3 regions of the Erythrobacter sp. S57(2025) genome follow, and region 1 is predicted to be linked to each of the others. Evidence: predicted binding sites of a transcription regulator. Region 1 holds the regulator's gene; each other region holds the start of a gene.
The links. The regulator LexA, encoded in region 1, represses DNA repair genes until DNA is damaged. The targets are predictions, from matches to a motif close to GTTCCNCNCTTGTTCT.
Positions count from the first base shown of each region.

Region 1 (3,275 bases):
CTTGGCTCCCGGTACAGGCATACGCTACCTCGCGCGCGACGTGGCTGCCAAACGCACGCAGCCCGCAGCCGACCTCTCAGCCATGGATGGCTATGCGCTGGCCCCCGGAGACGGACCATGGGAGCACGTTGGAGAGAGCCGCGCAGGCGCTCCGTTCACGGGAGTGCTCGAAGCAGGGCAATGCACCCGCATCTCCACCGGAGCGCATGTGCCAAGCGGTGCAGACCGCGTGCTGATCCAAGAGGATGCGACACTTGACGGCATGATGGTCATGGCGACCGAGATGCCCTCTCCCGGTCAGCACATCCGGCGCGCAGGCTTCGACTTCGGTGAAGGCGACACGCTGCTCACCAAAGGTTCAGCCCTCACCCCTGCTGCAATGGCACTGGCGATCGCGGCCGGGCATGGCGAAGTGCCGGTGGTGGCCGCGCCCAAGGTCGCTGTGCTCGACAGCGGTGATGAACTGGTGCCCGCAGGAGAGCCTCTCGCCGCGCACCAGATCCCGGCAAGCAATGGCGTGATGCTGGCGAGCATGGTGGCTTCCTATGTCGGCATGCCCACCATGCTTGGCCCCGTTCCAGACGATGCCGCCGCGCTTGCCACCGCGTTGCGGCGGTCGGCAGACTGCGACATCCTCATCACATCAGGCGGCGCATCTGTGGGCGACCATGACCTCATCCAGCAGGCACTGCGCGATTGGGGCGCCGACATCGCGTTTTGGAAGGTTGCGATCAAGCCAGGCAAACCGCTGATGGTGGCGACACGGGGGAAGCAGGTCATACTGAGTCTGCCGGGTAATCCGGTATCGAGCTTCGTGACCTGCTTCCTGTTCGCCCTGCCCCTGATCGGGGCGGCCATGGGAGCTGGGGAGCCGCTGCCGCAAAGCACTCCGATGCGAGCCGCGCACGACCTGCCTGCCACCGGCAACCGGCGCGAGTTCCTAAGAGGGATCGCTATGGGCGGCGAAGTCAGCCTCGCGGCATCACAAGACTCAAGCGCAATACGGTCACTGGCAACGGCAAATTGCCTGATTAACCGCCCGGCCAACTCACCTGCGAGCAAGGCTGGGGACCTCGTTCCTGTCTACAACCTCCAAAACGGCTGAGTTCTGCGGGGTTTGGTGATCTGAGGCGCTTGACTTGGCAATTGAAGTTGCCTACTTGTTCTACATCCGTTCACCATATAGGTGCGCGAGAGAGTGCCTTGTAATGCAGCTTTCCGTGTGAATGGGCGCTGCCTCTGAGGGCGCGACAAGTTTGGCACTTTGCAGCGTTTGCGCGCTGCGCGACGAGTGCGCCTTTACGGAGTTTGCCCATGTTAACGGCAAAACAGCATGAACTGATCCGCTTCATCCAGCAGCGTCTGGAGGAAACAGGGGTTTCGCCCAGTTTTGAAGAGATGAAGGAAGCGCTTGATCTCAAGAGCAAGTCGGGCGTTCACCGTCTGATTTCAGCGCTTGAGGAACGCGGCTTCATCCGTCGTCTCCCCAACCGCGCCCGCGCTTTGGAAGTGATCAAGCAACCTGAGGATTCGACACCTGCACCGCGTGCGAGTGCGCCTGCGATGTCGGCACGAGCGCCAGCAGCTAACACTAACGTGCCCGAACCGGCCAATGACGTGATCGACATTCCGCTTCATGGCCGGATCGCAGCAGGTGCGCCGATTGAGGCTCTAGAGGGGCAAAGCTCGCTTCCCGTGCCCGCGGCTCTGCTTGGCCCCGGTGAGCATTATGCGCTTGAGGTATCTGGCGATTCGATGGTCGAGGCAGGCATCTTCGATGGTGACTTTGCTCTGATCCGCCGCACCAACACGGCGCGCGATGGCGAGATTGTGGTTGCGCTGGTGCGCGGCGAAGAGGCAACGCTCAAATACCTCCATAAGGATGGCGGGCTTGTAAGGCTCGATCCGGCAAACGCCTCCTATGACCCACAGGTTTATGGCTCGGGCGAAGTGGAAGTTCAGGGCAAGCTTGCAGGCTTGCTACGTCGCTATCACTGATACGGTGTTCGCGGGGACAGGTGCGGCGCTAGTCGTCCTCCCCGCGCCACCAACCATGCTCACCCTGCTTGCTAGAGACGCTGGTGACTCGTTCATTGGTCAGATCAAGTGCAAGGCCTCCTGTTCGAATGAGCATGCGACGATCCGCCTTCAGCCAGCGCGGTGAACAAGAGCGCGGCAAAAAGCGGTCAGCCACCACGATGTCCGCGCGTTCACAGGCAGCGGCCAAAGAGCGCTCCTCGATCATCTCCCGATTGCGGGCAAGCAATAGCGACCAATCCCGCCCTCCTCGCGTGATCTCGACTGTGCAGAATTCAGGAGAACAGCGAGCTCCCTCCCACTGCGCCAAAGGCACAGGCTCACTCGTCACGCTGGAAAGCTCAAGCAGGTTGTCACGCGAATAGGAAGAACGGCTGTCGCGCAACGATAGCAAACTCCTGCTTCCGTCAGCGTTTGGAATGGTGATCCCCACATGCCGCCCCTCCCGTCCGATAAGTACGTCTGGAATAGGCGTTGTTAACAGCATGAGGGTCGCAACAATTGCAGGAGCAAAACCAAGCAATCGCGCTCGCCCATTCCATAGCGCAAGCCACAGGCCCCCGCCGACAAACAGCGCGATCGTCAAATAGCTCATCTGCGGCATCAGCTTTACCGAACCTGGCTGCTCTGCGGTGAAATGCGCAATTCCAAGCAAAAGGTTCAATGACCCCTCTGCCAACCACCAAAATGGCGCTCCCAGCCCCAGCAGATCGAAGAACAATGCAATCGCAATGAGAGGCATCGAAATGAAAGTGACCAGCGGGATAGCGATGACGTTAGCAAAGGCGCCGTAGACTCCTGCGCGGTGGAAGTGGAACAGCACGATGGGCATCAATGCAATTTCAATGACCAAGCCAGTGACGAACAGCATAAAGACGCCGCGCCCCGTTCGTTTGAGCCACGGCTCTTCGCGTGGCGCCATAAAGGCCTTTACCGGAGCACTTGAATGAAGCGCCACGATCGCAAGCACAGCTGAAAAGCTCATTTGGAAACTGGGCCCAACAACGCTTTCAGGCCACAGTAGCATGACAAAAACGGCTGCTGCCGCAACCATACGCAATGACAAAGCGTCACGCCCCATCGCCAAAGCGATTAGCACCAGCATTGCCGCAACGCATGCTCTGACCGTGGGCACCTGAGCTCCTGTAAGAAGTGTATAGCTCACCCCGGCCAACGCGCCGACAGCGGCGGCGGCTACTGGCAAACGCACTCTCAATGCCAAGGCCGGGAATAGAGCC
Region 1 covers NZ_CP200299.1:1,107,280-1,110,554, reverse strand. Annotated here, with positions in the region: gene AC0V6N_RS05335 (molybdopterin molybdotransferase MoeA) at 1-1,105, shown strand, start outside; gene lexA (transcriptional repressor LexA) at 1,315-1,998, shown strand; gene AC0V6N_RS05325 (ComEC/Rec2 family competence protein) at 2,027-3,275, opposite strand, start outside.

Region 2 (3,275 bases), 230 kb from region 1:
AAAGCGAAAGCCGCCAATGATCCGGTAATTGATGCCGGTCTGGATAAAGCGATCTTCGAACTCACGCGTCTGATATTGCGCGCGTACGAGGATGGCGACCCGATCTAGCGGCGCGCCTTCACGCTCTAGCCGCTCAATTTCCTCACCAACACGACGCGCCTCCTCAGGCGCATCCCACACACCGATCACGCGGACTTTGTCGCCGCCATCAACCTCGGTCCAAAGAGTTTTCTCATGCCGTTCAGAATTGGCGCGGATCAGACCCGATGCAGCGCCAAGAATATGCGGGGTAGAGCGATAGTTCTGCTCGAGGCGGACCACATGTGCGCCGGGGAAATCTTTTTCAAACCGCAGGATATTGGCAACCTCTGCACCGCGCCATGAATAGATCGACTGATCATCATCGCCGACAACGCAGATATTTTTGCGCGTTTGAGCAAGCAGGCGCAGCCATAGATATTGGACGGCATTGGTGTCCTGATATTCGTCCACCAGTACATATTTGAACCGATTTTGATACTCGGCCAGTACGTCACTATGCGCGCGGAAGATGTTGAGGACATGCAGCATCAGATCGCCGAAATCGCAGGCATTGAGCGCCTTCATTCGATCCTGATATTGCTTGTAAATCTCCGCGCCCTGACCATTGGCATAGCTTTCCGCATCTTGTGGTTGCAGCTCAGCCGGATTTAGCCCGCGGTTCTTCCAGCCATCAATCAACCCGGCGAGCTGGCGCGCAGGCCAGCGTTTTTCGTCCAGATCATTATCGTTGATCAGTTGCTTGAGCAGTCGCAGCTGATCATCGGTGTCAATGATCGTGTAATTGCTTTGCAGGCCAGCGAGTTCCGCATGGCGGCGCAGCATCTTCGCGCAAATCGAATGGAATGTGCCGAGCCACGGCATCCCTTCGCCCGGAGCGCCCAAATGCCCTGCAACCCGTTCGCGCATTTCGCGCGCGGCTTTGTTGGTGAAGGTGACGCATAGAATTTCGCTTGGCCAAGCGCGCCGGGTCGCCACCAAATGCGCAAGGCGGGCGGTGAGCGCTGCCGTTTTGCCTGTACCAGCGCCCGCAAGCATCAGCACCGGGCCTTCCGTCGTAAGCACAGCATCACGCTGCGGCGCGTTTAGCCGCGCGGCATAGGCGGGCACGCCCGATTTTGTTGGGGCACCACCATTATTGGGAGCATCAAGCGGCGCTTCGCTGGCGGGGAGGGGCAAGTTGGAGGTCATCAGTCCAGAACAAGTAGAGAACAAACGTTGGAAAGGCAATGTCGCACATTCATATAGGCCATGCACCCTCTCAGCGCGAACCCGTCCCCATAAATAGCGTCATTTTCGATCCATCTCATTTTGGAAACGCCTCGCGATCAGGCGGTCTGGATGCGCGGCGCAGGGGCTGAGCAACGGTTCGCAAGTGCACAAAACCCTGTCATCACAATGGTGTCCGGGTCGCAGAAGACACTTCGGGGAATTCTCCGGACACATTCGCCGCGTTCGTCAACGCTTGGGATTGGTCACAAAGGAGTATCCCATGCGTAAATCCCATTTCTACCTCTTCGGCGTCGCTGCCGTCACCCTCGGTTTTGTTACCGCAGCACCAGGAGCCGCACTCACCCTACAAGAAGGCCCCAGCGAAGAGCCCGCTGCATCCGCACCATCCGGCTCTGAAATGACACCTGAGCAACAGGCTGAATTCGACAGTTGGCCGGTCGAGCAGCAAACAGCCTATGAGCTGTGGCCAGCCGAGACGAAGGCTTATTATTGGTCGCTTACCGCGGATCGTCAGATGCTGTTCTGGCGCCTAAGCGATGAAGACAAAATCGCCCTTACAGCCATGACTGGTCCAGAAAGAGACGCCGTGTGGCTGAACATCGAAGGCGGTGCAGCCGCTTCTTCTGGAGAGGGTTGAGCCAAGAGCTCAAACTTTCTCCCAATTTCTCCCGTGGCAGGGTGGTCACGCGGGAAGTACGCGCCTGATGGCTCCTTCGGGAGCTGGGTCTTCGGTCAGTCCTAAGACTTAGTCTAGCGCGTCGGTAGGGGCAGGTTCGCGAAGAAGCAGCGTGAGCCTGCCCTTGCCTATGCGACGCGTTGTTTCAACGCGCAGGCCCTTTATCTCGGGTTCCTCATTGAACGCTGTTTCCATCGCAATCCAAGTCGCATCACTCATCCAACCGAGCCGCTGCAACCGGTCAAGCGCCACTTCGCCAGCGCCTGTGTGATAGGGCGGGTCTAGCAGAATGAGGTCATAGGCTTCACGTGCAGGCCGCAAATGCATGACAGAGCCTGCCTCGATAGCCGTCCGCTCTCGAGCATCGAATGCGCTGATATTGGCGCGGATCGTATCCAGTGCGGCGCGCTCCTGCTCTACGAAAAGGCAATGCGCAGCGCCGCGAGAGAGCGCCTCCAATCCAAGCGCGCCTGAGCCTGCGAACAGATCAGCGACGCGCAAATCCTCAAAACTGCCCAGCCTGCTGGTGAGCATTGAGAACAAAGTCTCGCGCGTGCGATCTGCGGTTGGGCGCGTTGCGTCGCCTTTGGGAGCAGTGAGTTTCCGCCCGCGCCATTCACCAGCGATAATTCTCACGATTTGCGCGCCTGTTTGACTGAGCTGACGAAGCGATCAAGGTCGCCTTTGCGAATGCGGGTCGCTTGTCCACGCGGCAAATCACCGAGGTTAAACGGGCCATACCCCACGCGGATCAATCGGTTTACCTCAAGGCCTAAATACTCGAGCACCCGCCGCACTTCGCGGTTCTTGCCCTCTGTAATGGTCATCTCGATCCACTGATTGCGCGCGCCGCCCTTGGTTGTCCCGCGCTCAAGATTAGCGTCGATAGAGCCATAGCGCATCCCATCAATCTCCACGCCGTCTGCCAGCGCTTCAAGCTGTTCCTGCGTCACGTCGCCAAAAGCGCGGGCGCGATAGGTGCGCGGAATGCCGCTCGCTGGTAGCTCCATTGTGCGCTTTAGCCCGCCATCATTGGTGAGCAGCAGCAGCCCTTCGGTGTTGAGGTCAAGCCGCCCGATAGGCATCACGCGCGGCGCGTCTCTGGGCAGCGCATTCACCAGCGCATCATAGATTGTCGCACGGCCTGCAGGGTCGCTTTCGGCAGTGATCAGGCCGGTTGGTTTGTGGAAGGCATAAAGCTGAGTTGGCTCTGGCGGGCCAACAGGCTTTCCATCCACACTGACACCGCGCAAGGATGTGAGAAAGGTTGCAGGGGTTTCGACCTGTTTGCCATTCAAAGTGATGCGCCCATCGGCAATCATCCGCT
Region 2 covers NZ_CP200299.1:878,971-882,245, forward strand. Annotated here, with positions in the region: gene AC0V6N_RS04195 (ATP-dependent helicase) at 1-1,230, opposite strand, end outside; gene AC0V6N_RS04200 (hypothetical protein) at 1,532-1,909, shown strand; gene rsmD (16S rRNA (guanine(966)-N(2))-methyltransferase RsmD) at 2,018-2,584, opposite strand; gene AC0V6N_RS04210 (pseudouridine synthase) at 2,581-3,275, opposite strand, start outside.
Region 2: AC0V6N_RS04195 (ATP-dependent helicase) is a predicted target of LexA. The motif match lies at 1,237-1,252, and genes of this name have one in related genera.

Region 3 (3,275 bases), 410 kb from region 1:
GTCGAAACGACGGCGCGTAGGCCCGCGACCGCGATAACGACACCTGCCACCAATCCCCACCTGACGGGCACCGAATACCCCGCCTCAATGCTAAGAAGTATTGTTGCGTAAGCGGCGAGCCCAGCAATGCAGGCCCACACAACCCTTGAGACGAGCGAAGCCTCCATAGCCGTGTCAGCTCAACGCGTAGTCTGAGACAAACGCATTGGTCTTGCGCTCTTGTCCGAAAGTGCTGGTCGGGCCGTGGCCGGGGATGAAGGTGATGTCTTCGCCCAGGGGCCAGAGGCGCTGTGTGATGCTGTCAATCAAGTCCTGATGATTACCGCGCGGGAAGTCGGTGCGGCCGATTGAGCCTTGGAACAGCACGTCGCCCACAATCGCAAACTTGCTTGGTCCGTGTACGAATACGACATGGCCGGGCGTGTGGCCGGGGCAGTGGATCACATCGAGCGTGAGTTCGCCCACTGTCACTGTATCGCCCTGCTCCAGCCAGCGATCCGGCGTAAAGCTCTTCGCTTCCATCCCATACCGCGCGCCGTCGCTATCGAGCTGCTCAATCCAAAAGAGGTCATCCTTGTGCGGCCCCTCGATCGGAACCCCCAACTCCTCCGCCAGCATCCCCGCCTGCCCGCAATGATCGAGATGTCCGTGGGTGATCAGGATCTTCTCAAGCGTGACGCCTGCCTTGGCGATACCATCCTTCAGCTTGTGCAGGTCGCCGCCCGGATCAGTCAGGGCTGCCTTCATCGTCTTGGTGCACCAGATCAGCGAGCAGTTTTGCTGCAACGGCGTAACCGGCAAGATCGCGGCTTTCATGGGGGGCATGCGTTGTTCAGTCATGCTTGATGACTTGGCGCGCAAAATCAGACATTGCAACCAGCATGACAGCCTCCCTTGAATCTAGAGAGCAAGTGCATGACCGAAATTGTGATTAGAGACGCAACTGAAGAAGACTTGCCCTTTATCGTAGGGCTGATTGAGAGTGACGCGATCTCTGCATCCCGTGATCCAGCTCGAGCAAGTGATCCAGCCGATCAACGCGCGGGTTTTGATGCTATAAATGCTGACCCCAATCACCGCCTATTGGTCGCCGAGTTCGAAGGCGAGCGCATCGGAAGCTTTCAACTGAGCTTCATTCCCGGTGTCTCTCGCCAAGGTGTTTGGCGCGGGCAGATCGAAGCAGTAAGGATTGACCCTAAGCATCAAAGTCGTGGCCACGGCAGTAAAATGATGACTTGGGCAGTTGAAGAGTGCCGACAGCATGGCTGTGGCCTTGTGCAATTGACTAGTGACACCACACGCGCGGACGCACATCGGTTCTATCAGCGTCTTGGCTTCAAGCCTTCGCACACAGGCTTCAAACTAAAGCTGCGCTAAATCCGCCCCCCCTTCCAAACAACCCTGCCAATCACCTGCATCTCCTCTCCGCTCACATCAACCGGCGGATAGGCCAAGTTTTGGCTGAGCAGCGAGTACCGCCCTGCCCCAGCCCGTGCCACGCGCTTTACCATCAAAGTATCGCCCAGCCGCACGACATGCACACCGTCGCGGAAAGGTTGTTCGCGGCGGTCGACCAGGATTTCGTCCCCATCATTGAGCAGCGGCTCCATCGAATCGCCTTCCACAGTGATGGCCGAGAGCTTTGCGCCTTGCAGGCCCTGCTCCGCGAGCCACCGCCGAGAGAAGCGGAATGCGTCGAACGCGCCCTCTCCCGCTGGCACCGTGCCCGCCCCGGCTGACGCTCCGATATCGAGCCGCGAGACATCGACCCAATCCCGTTGCGACGGTGCGCCATAGGATTTTTCCTGAACGCTTCCTTCGCCTAACCCACCCAGCTCACTTTCGGGCACACCAAAGAACTGCGCGAGGGTTTTGCGATCCCCTTCCTCCAGTTTCTTGGGCGAGCCTTTCTTGATGAATTGCTGCAGATAGGTGGGGTTCCGCCCAAGTAATTCGGACAGGCTGGCAAGGCTGGCCCCGCGGTCTTTTGACAATTCGAGCAGCCGCTCCCGCGCATTCTTACTCTCGTCCAACGAACCATCTCCTGCACCTGATCTCATACTTTTAATCTATAGCATAGGAAATTTCCTAGACAAGTAGGAAATGGAATGGAACATTTAAGGAACACCGAGCAAGTCGCCCGGTCCAGACCAAACAAGGGGACACCCCATGCTGATACGCAAAGTCGAACAATTCCTGCGCACCCACGAAATGCCAGCCACCAAATTCGGTCGGCTCGCCGCGCATGATCCACGCTTCGTGCTCGACCTGAGAATGGGCCGCGTGCCCCGCGCCAAGACCGAGGCGCGAACCTTACGCTGGATGGAAAATTTCGAAGTCGAAGCCCGCCGAGCGCAAGCCAAGCTCATCGCGCAAAATGCGCGCAACCCACTCGCGACGAAGGATTTCTCCCATGCTGTTTGATAGCTCCGCCCCCGCTGATACCGACACCAACGCAGCCGACACTCTGCCAGCATTTGAAACCAAGTCTGCCGACGCCGCGCCGCCGCAAAATGCATCTTTCCAAACCGCGCGGCGCTATCGCCCCCGACGCACCATTTCAGACCGCGTGCGTGACGCCGTTCTGGCGCTGGCAGAGGGGCGCGCGGATTTGCTGAGCCATGATGAAAAGCCGTGGAGCTCGATCACCTTTTCCGGCACGCGGCATGAATTGCTGCTCGATTTCAATGGCGCGGAAGAAGTGCTGGCGGGCGAGGAATTTATCACCAATCTGCCCGAGCACGAGTTCAAAATTCCCGGTCAATTGGTCGCCGATGCGACGATTGGTGAGGTGGAGCACCGCTTCGGCTCAAACGAGCGGATGGTGGTGAAAGCGGTGCTGCTGCTGCTCGAAGACCGGTAGTGCGCACGCTTTGATTATCCGGGGCTCAGGAGGCGGACCACGATCGGTCCGCCCACCTCGCGATCAGGCGTTGATCACGATCATCTTCTCAATGGTCATTTCGTGCATCGTATAGGGTATCCCCCCCACGCCGTGACCTGAATGCTTCAGCCCCGCAAATGGCATCCAATCAACGCGGAATGCCGAATGGTCGTTCACCATCACCGCTGACGCATCAATGTTGCGATAAGTGTGCATCGTGGCGCTCAAATCGTTTGTAAAAATCGCCGCCTGAAACGCCACGTCGAGCGAATTGGCCTGCGCAATCGCATCATCCACGTTCTCATAAGTGTACACGCAGACAACTGGACCAAAGACTTCGTTTTTCGAAATCGTGGCGTTCGCTGGCGGGTCGAGCAGCACGGTCGGTGCG
Region 3 covers NZ_CP200299.1:694,533-697,807, reverse strand. Annotated here, with positions in the region: gene AC0V6N_RS03225 (MBL fold metallo-hydrolase) at 175-816, opposite strand; gene AC0V6N_RS03220 (GNAT family N-acetyltransferase) at 916-1,377, shown strand; gene AC0V6N_RS03215 (S24 family peptidase) at 1,374-2,060, opposite strand; gene AC0V6N_RS03210 (hypothetical protein) at 2,170-2,424, shown strand; gene AC0V6N_RS03205 (hypothetical protein) at 2,414-2,863, shown strand; gene AC0V6N_RS03200 (aldehyde dehydrogenase family protein) at 2,927-3,275, opposite strand, start outside.
Region 3: AC0V6N_RS03215 (S24 family peptidase) is a predicted target of LexA. The motif match lies at 2,111-2,126, and genes of this name have one in related genera.